2 regions of the Streptomyces sp. NPDC048424 genome follow, and region 1 is predicted to be linked to the other one. Evidence: riboswitches for the same ligand, from Rfam matches in the RefSeq annotation. Region 1 holds a riboswitch; the other holds the start of a gene.
What was found. A riboswitch is a leader RNA that binds a small molecule or an ion and turns the genes downstream of it on or off. The one in region 1 is predicted to bind glycine.
Positions count from the first base shown of each region.

Region 1 (4,093 bases):
CCATGATCGTGTCGCCCGGCTTCAGCAGCGCGAACATCGCGGCGGCGTTCGCCTGCGCACCCGAGTGGGGCTGGACGTTCGCGGCCTCGGCGCCGAACAGCGCCTTGATGCGGTCGATCGCGATCTGCTCGACGACGTCGACGTGCTCGCAGCCGCCGTAGTAGCGGCGGCCCGGGTAGCCCTCGGCGTACTTGTTGGTCAGGACCGAACCCTGGGCCTCCATGACGGCGACCGGAGCGAAGTTCTCCGACGCGATCATTTCCAGGGTGGACTGCTGGCGCACGAGCTCGGCGTCGACGGCGGCGGCGACGTCCGGGTCGAGCTCGTGGAGAGGGGTGTTCAGTACAGACATCAGGGTCCCCTGGGGTCAGTTACCGGCGGTGAGCTGGGCGTACTCCTCGAAGGACAGGGTGTCCTTCGGCTCCTCCGAGAGGCGCACCTTGAAGAGCCAGCCACCCTCGAACGGGGCGGTGTTCACGAGCGCCGGGTCGTCCACGACGTCCTGGTTGGCCTCGACGATCTCGCCGGAGACGGGGGAGTACAGGTCGCTGACCGACTTGGTCGACTCCAGCTCACCGCAGGTCTCGCCCTCGGTGACGGTGTCGCCGACCGCGGGGAGCTGGGCGTAGACGACGTCACCGAGCGCGTTGGCCGCGAACTCCGTGATGCCGACCGTCGCGACGCCGTCCACGGCGTCCGACAGCCACTCGTGCTCCTTGGTGTAACGCAGCTTCTCGGGGTTGCTCATGACCTGATTCTCCTGGATGCGGGGGAGTGGATACGAACGGTGGTCTCGGGTACTGAGACGCTGCCGGACGGGGTTCCCGTACGGCTCGTGCACGGCTGGACCGTGTGCGGAACTACTTCTGCCGCTTGTAGAACGGCAGCGCCACGACCTCGTACGGCTCATGCGTACCGCGAATGTCGACGCCGACGCCGGAGGTGCCGGGCGCGGCGTGCGCCGCGTCCACGTACGCCATCGCGAGCGGCTTGCCCAGCGTCGGGGACGGGGCGCCCGAGGTGACCTCGCCGATGACCTGACCGTCGGCGACGACCGGGAAACCGGCGCGCGGGACGCGGCGGCCCTCGGCGATCAGGCCGACCAGCTTGCGCGGCGGGTTCGTGGCGGCGCGCTCGGCGGCGGCCTCCAGGGCGGCGCGGCCGACGAAGTCCCCCTCCTTCTCGAACTTCACGACCCGGCCCAGCCCCGCGTCGAAGGGGGTCAGCGAGGTGGTCAGCTCGTGCCCGTACAGCGGCATGCCCGCTTCCAGGCGCAGGGTGTCGCGGCAGGACAGACCGGCCGGCACCAGGCCCACGCCCTCGCCCGCCTTGGTCAGCGCCTGCCACAGCTCCACGGCGTGCTCGGGGGCGACGAACAGCTCGAAGCCGTCCTCGCCGGTGTAGCCCGTACGCGCGATCAGCGCGGGCACGCCGGCGACGGTGCCCGGCAGGCCGGCGTAGTACTTGAGGCCGTCCAGGTCGGCGTCCGTCAGGGACTTCAGGATGCCGGGGGACTCCGGGCCCTGCACCGCGAGCAGCGCGTACGCGTCGCGGTCGTCGCGGACCTCGGTGTCGAAGCCGGCGGCCCGCTCGGTCAGGGCGTCGAGGACGACCTGGGCGTTGGAGGCGTTGGCGACGACCATGAACTCGGTCTCGCCGAGACGGTAGACGATCAGGTCGTCGACGATCCCGCCGTCCTCCTGACAGATGTGCGTGTAGCGGGCGCGGCCGACGCCGACGGTGGAGATGTTGCCGACCAGCGCGTAGTCGAGGGCCTTGACGGCCTCCGGGCCGGTCAGCGTGATCTCGCCCATGTGGGAGAGGTCGAAGAGACCGGCCTTGGTGCGTACGGCGTTGTGCTCGTCGCGCTCGCTGGCGTACCGCAGCGGCATGTCCCAGCCCGCGAAATCGGTCATGGTCGCACCGAGCGAGCGGTGCAGCGCGTCGAGGGCGGTCAGACGGGGGGCAGTGCTCATGGGTGTGGCTCCCGAGTCCCAGGGCATGACATGACGAGGAGGGTCCTCCCCATCTGTCATCGGAACCTGAGAGGTTCGCCGAGAGTTCCTCGGCTTGCACCTTGGGTGGAGCTGTCGAACAGCTCGCTTTTCAGATCTGCCTCATCCACGCGGTACGGGGCCTGAGAGATTCAAGGGAGGATCTTGCTCCTTCGGCGCCCGCGCACGGCCTTGCGGCGTGCCGGGACTCTCCCGCGCGGATTCAAGCGGCCGGTATGCAGTTGGTCCAGATGGCGCACATCATTGCACGCCGTGCCCGTGATCGGGCGGAGGGGTCCGAAAGTTCGTACGGTACCCCGAGCGGGCGGACCGGAACCGGGGATGCCGGATTACCGTCTCTTTACACTCAGTGGGCAAGGGTCCTCGTGACCCGATTCGGGGGAGGCGAACACTGTGCGGAGATTCGGAGTGGTGACGACGACGGGAACCGTGGACGCGGTGCCGGCGCAGCGCGGGGCGCGCGGACGGGACCGCGAGCGTGCCTCGGACGCGGGCATCGGCTCCGTACGCGACCTGCGCGGCCCCGAGGTGCGCGGCCCGCAGCGGCTCGCCTTCGCGGACGGGGACATCGTCGTGGTGTCCGGCCTGCCCGGCGGCGGCAAGAGCACCCTGATCAAGCGGGCGGCGGCCGAGGGCGGCGCCGTCGACTCCCAGGACACCCGCGAGCGCTGGGAACGGCGGATGCCGCAGGCCCTTCCGTACGCGGTGTACCGGCCGCTGGTGCGCGCCGCGCACTACTGGGGGCTGTGGCGGCTCCTGCGCTCCGGAGCCTCCGTGGTCGTCCACGACTGCGGTACGCAGAGCTGGGTGCGGGGGCTGCTCGCGGCGGCCGCGCGGCGCCGGGGGCGGGCGCTGCACCTGCTCCTCCTCGACAGCAGCCCCGCCGAGGCGCTCTCCGGCCAGGCTGCGCGGGGGCGGCGGGTCTCGGCCTACGCCTTCGCCCGCCACCGGGGCGCGGTGGGCCGCCTCCTGCGCGAAGCCGAGGCGGGCCGCCCCCCGCACGGCTGCGCCTCGGTCACCCTGCTGGACCGTGCCTCCGCCGCGACGGTGACCCGCATCGCGTTCCACACCTGACCCGGCGGGTGCGGAGCCCCGGCAACGGCGCGGCACGCGGGGCCGGTACCCTGCGGGGCGACACGCGGCGGATCACGGAGGCACGGGACATGCAGGGCAGCGGCTGGCCGGGGAATGAGCTGGAGCAGGTGCTCGGGGCGGCGCTCGGGCAGCCGGACGCCGGCGGGCGGATCCTGGAGGTGCTCGGGCGCAGCCAGGTATGGGTGCCCCTGCCAGGCGGCGGCGGCCCCGACTCGGCCGACCTCACCCTGCCCACGATGGACATCGACGGCGCGGCCTACGTCCCCGTCTACAGCTCCGAGGCCCAGTTCCTCGCCTGCGTCGGCCCCGGCATGGACTTCGCCGTGGCCCCGGCCGTGGAATTCGCCCGCGGCCTGCCCCCGCAGCTCGGCATCGCGGTCAATCCCGAGGGTGCCGTCGGCGTCCCGCTCCCCCCGCCCGCCGTCGCGGAGCTCTGCCGTACCGGCCGGACCCCGCTCGACGGCCCGTCCACCGGCGGTCGCGTCCGGCTCTACGAGCCCGACTGGCAGGAGGACCCGGTGGACTTCCTGGCCGCCGCCGCCGAGGAGTTCCGGGCCACCGGCGTGGTCGCGGCCGCGCACCGCTGCCTGGCCAGCATCGAGGGCGGGGCGCCGGAGCTGTTCATCGGTGTCCGCCTGGTGGGATGGGAACCCGAGATGCGCGAGGCCCCGATGGAGGCCCTCGGACGGGCGCTGACGCGTGTCGCGCCGCCGTGGCCCGTGCAGTTGATCCTGCTGGACGCCGCCCAGGACCCGGTCACGGACTGGATTCGTGAGCGCGTACGCCCCTTCTACCTCCCGTAGGGCCGCTTAAGCTGAGGGGCACGCGTGGACGACGGGCGGACGAAGAGGGGTACCGGGTGAGTGCGTCAGGCACGGCCGCGGCCGGGCAGGTCGAGCACATGATGCGCCAGGTGACCCCCGGGCGCTATGAGAGTTACGAGTCGCTCCTGCATGCCCTGTCCGAGGGGCGGCTCTGGATGC
Region 1 is NZ_JBEZKE010000009.1:73,303-77,395, reverse strand. It holds gene glyA (serine hydroxymethyltransferase) at 1-352, opposite strand, end outside; gene gcvH (glycine cleavage system protein GcvH) at 368-748, opposite strand; gene gcvT (glycine cleavage system aminomethyltransferase GcvT) at 861-1,976, opposite strand; glycine riboswitch at 2,117-2,220, opposite strand; gene AB0D29_RS15295 (AAA family ATPase) at 2,427-3,089, shown strand; gene AB0D29_RS15290 (enhanced serine sensitivity protein SseB) at 3,179-3,913, shown strand; gene AB0D29_RS15285 (enhanced serine sensitivity protein SseB C-terminal domain-containing protein) at 3,970-4,093, shown strand, end outside.

Region 2 (4,093 bases), on a different contig from region 1:
TAGCGCAGCATCGCGGTCTCGGAGCGGTGCTGGTGGAAGACCGGGTGCGTCAGGTAGTCGTCCGAGCGCAGCAGGCCCTCGGGCAGGGTGTCGGCCGTGGTCGCGTCGAGCGCCTCGATCTCGGCGGTGACGCCGAAGGCGGCCCAGACGGCCTCGACGTCGGCGCGCAGGGTGGTCTCGTCGCAGGCGACGGAGACGTGGTCGGCGTCGACCAGGTGGAGGTTGACGCCGCCCTCGCGGGCGGCGGCGACGACCTCGGCCGCGCGGCCCGGAACGCGGGCGGTGACCGTGTCGAAGTACGAGCCGTGCACGATCTCGACCCCGCCGGCCGTCAGGCCCGCGGCGAGCAGGGCGGCGTAGCGGTGGGTCCGGCGGGCGATCGTCCGCAGGCCGTCCGGGCCGTGGTAGACGGCGTACATGGCGGCCATGACGGCGAGCAGCACCTGGGCGGTACAGATGTTGCTGGTGGCCTTCTCGCGGCGGATGTGCTGCTCTCGGGTCTGCAGCGCCAGGCGGTAGGCCTTGTTGCCGTCCGCGTCCACGGAGACGCCGACCAGGCGGCCGGGCAGCGAGCGCGCGTGCTTGTCCTGGACGGCCATGTAGCCGGCGTGCGGTCCGCCGAAGCCCATCGGGACGCCGAAGCGCTGGGTGGTGCCGACGGCGATGTCCGCGCCGAGCGCGCCGGGGGAGGTCAGCAGGGTCAGGGCAAGCAGGTCGGCGGAGACGGCGACGATGGCGCCGAGCTCGTGGGCCTGGTCGATCACCGGCTTGATGTCCCGTACGGCACCGGAGGCGCCCGGGTACTGGACGAGGACGCCGTAGATGCCGCGCTCGGCGACCTCGGCCGGGATGCCGGCGGACAGGTCGGCGACGACGACCTCGATGCCGATCGGCTCGGCGCGGGTCTCGATGACGGCGATGGTCTGCGGCAGCGCGTCGGCGTCCACGAGGAAGACGTTCCCCTTGGCCTTGCCCACGCGGCGGGCCAGCGTCATGGCCTCGGCGGCCGCGGTGCCCTCGTCGAGCAGCGAGGCGCCCGAGGTCGGCAGCCCCGTGAGGTCGGCGACGACGGTCTGGAAGTTCAGGAGGGCCTCGAGGCGGCCCTGCGAGATCTCCGGCTGGTACGGGGTGTACGCCGTGTACCAGGCCGGGTTCTCCATGACGTTGCGGAGGATCACCGGCGGGGTGAAGGTCCCGTAGTAGCCGAGACCGATCATGGAGGAGAGGACCTGGTTGCGGTCGGCGAGCGAGCGCAGCTCGGCGAGCACCTCGGCCTCGGTCCGCGCCTCGGGCAGGTCGAGCGCCTCGGCGGTCTTGATCACATCCGGGACCGCGGCGGCGGTCAGTTCGTCCAGGGAGCCGTAGCCCACATGGGCGAGCATCTTCGCCTGCGCCTCGGCATCCGGGCCGATGTGGCGCTGTTCGAAGGGGATGCCTCGCTCCAGCTGGGAGAGCGGAATGCGGTTGGCGGTCATGTACGGAGGCCTCCTGGTCGTATGACCTGCGAGGGGCACCACGGCGCGGGCACCCGGACGGCCTCCCCCTCTGTCATCTGCACCTGAGAGTTTCACCGGAGTCACGGGGGTCGCCCGAGGTCTCCGGCTTTCACCGTCGGTGAGGAGAGGGACCGGCACTGCGCGCCCGGTACCCGCTCCTGCTTTCCAGAGTGGCCTCGTCCGTGCGGTACGTATGCCTGAGAGATTCCGGGGAGGATTTGCTCCTTCGGCGCCTCCGTCTCGTTCACTCGGAGGACTCTCCCGCACAGGGTCGACAGCCATCACCCAGCCTACCAGCGAGGTTCTGGACCCTCCCCGAGTGGCCTCCGCTGCCGATATGCACTTCTGTAGTCATTACGGAGGAGTTGCGACCATTTGGAGGGACCGTGCAGACCGACATCGATCCGCGCAGCCTGATCGGCCGCAAGGCGTTCGACCGCAACGGCACCAAGATCGGCACCATCGACGAGGTCTACCTCGACGATGCCACGGGCGTCCCGGAATGGGCGGCCGTCCGTACGGGCCTGTTCAGCCGGGACGCCTTCGTCCCGCTGGAGCCGAGCGAGATGGTGGGCGACACCTTGCGGGTGCCCTTCGAACGCTCCCTCATCAGGGACGCCCCCGACTTCGGCGTCGGCCGCCACCTCTCCCCCGAACAGGAGCTCCAGCTCTACCACCACTACGGCCTGGACACGACCCTGCCCACGGAGTTCTCCCGCGACTTCGGCCGCCTGGCCGGCGACGAGGGCTGAGCGGCGCCCCGGCGCGCGGGCCAGGGGCGGACGGGCCGTGGCCGCCGTCAGACCTCCGGATCATGCCGGGCCCGCGGCTCCCGGCTCCCCGTCCCCCACCAGCGGCAGCGGATCGGACGGCTCCAGCTCGGGGTCGTCCACCAGGAAGGTCCGCACCCGGCCGGGCTCGGACCCGGGCTGCTCGAACCGTACGGTCACCCGCCCGACCCCGCTGCCCTGCACCCACCCGGGCCCGTACAGCGCGTGCCGTACGTCGCTCCCGGCCGGCCAGCGCCGCTCCGGAGCCGCCTCCGGCTCCCCGGGCTGCCCGGCGGCCACCTGGGCCCCCGAGGCCTCCACAGGCGCCGCTGCGGCTCCGGGCTCGCCGTTCCCGCCCGCTCCGGCCGTCCCGGCCGCCTCGCTCGCTCCATCCGCCCCGTCTGTCCCGTCCACCCCATCCGGCTCAGCGGCGAGCGACTGCGCGAACAGGTCCTCCTGCGTGTAGTCCGCCAGCCCCGTCACCCCCACCCCCAGCAGACGCACCCCGCCCGTGGTGTCCACGCCCTCCAGCAGCCGCGCCGCGGCCTCCCGCACGACCGCGGGGTCGTCCGTGGGCCCGCGCAGCGTCTCGGACCGCGTCAGCGTGGAGAAGTCGTACCGCCGCACCTTCAGCACGATCGTCCGCCCCGAGTGCCCCGACCCCCGCAGCCGCTGCACACACCGGTCCGCGAGCCGCTGGACCTCGTTCCGGATCCGTACGCGGTCGTGCAGGTCCACGTCGAAGGTGTCCTCGACCGACACCGACTTCGCGTCCCGCTCCGCGACCACCGGCCGGTCGTCCAGCCCCAGCGCCATCCGGTACAGGCCGACGCCGTGCGCGCGCCCGAGCATCCGGACCAGCTCGTCTTCCCCCGCCTCCGCCAGCTCCCCCACGGTGGTGATCCCGGCGCGGCGCAGGTGCTCCCCGGTGGCCGGCCCCACCCCGGGCAGGGTCCGTACCGACATGGGCGCGAGCAGCTCGCGCTCGGTACCCGGCTCGATCAGCAGCAACCCGGCCGGCTTGGCCTCCTCGGACGCCACCTTGGCCAGCATCTTCGACCCGGCCAGGCCCACCGACCCGCTGAGCCCCGTGGCGGCCCTGATGTCGGCCCGCAGCCGCTCGCCCGTCGTCCGGGCGGTCCGCGAGTCGAAGGCCACGCCGCCCGCTTCCAGGTCCACGAAGGCCTCGTCCAGGCTGAGCGGCTCCACGAGCGGCGACAGTTCCCGCAGCAGGGCCATCACCACGTCGCTGACCTGCCGGTAGAGGCTGAAGCGCGGGATCAGGTACGCGCCGTTCGGACACAGCCGCCTCGCCTGCCCCATCGGCATCGCCGAGTGCACGCCGAAGCGCCTGGCCTCGTACGAGGCCGTGGCGACGACCCCGCGCGGCCCGAGCCCGCCGACGATGACGGCCTTGCCCCGCAGGCTCGGCTTCGACGCCTGCTCGACGGAGGCGTAGAAGGCGTCCATGTCCAGGTGCAGGATGGTCGGCGCGGCTCTCACCGCACCGATGCTGCCCTACGGCACTGACATTTCCCCGGCCCGGATCAGACGGCGCGGTGGCGGCGGGCGGCCAGCTCGTCCGTCGGGTTGTGCCCGACCAGCGTCTCGCCGGTGTCCACGCGCTCCCCGTGCAGCTGCGACAGCGCGCTCTCGACATCGCGCCACACCACGCCCACGGCGATGCCGAAGACGCCCTGCCCGCCCTGGAGCAGGCTCACGACCTGGTCCGGGGAGGTGCACTCGTACACGGTGGCGCCGTCGCTCATCAGCGTCATCCGCTCCAGGTCCGAGAACCCGCGGTCACGCAGGTGCTGGACCGCCGTA
Region 2 is NZ_JBEZKE010000017.1:8,595-12,687, reverse strand. It holds gene gcvP (aminomethyl-transferring glycine dehydrogenase) at 1-1,475, opposite strand, end outside; glycine riboswitch at 1,672-1,770, opposite strand; gene AB0D29_RS23570 (PRC-barrel domain-containing protein) at 1,883-2,248, shown strand; gene AB0D29_RS23565 (DNA polymerase IV) at 2,309-3,769, opposite strand; gene AB0D29_RS23560 (MerR family transcriptional regulator) at 3,814-4,093, opposite strand, start outside.
Region 2: it holds a riboswitch for glycine, as region 1 does, so the genes downstream of both, gcvP (aminomethyl-transferring glycine dehydrogenase) here and gcvT (glycine cleavage system aminomethyltransferase GcvT) in region 1, are expected to answer to the same signal.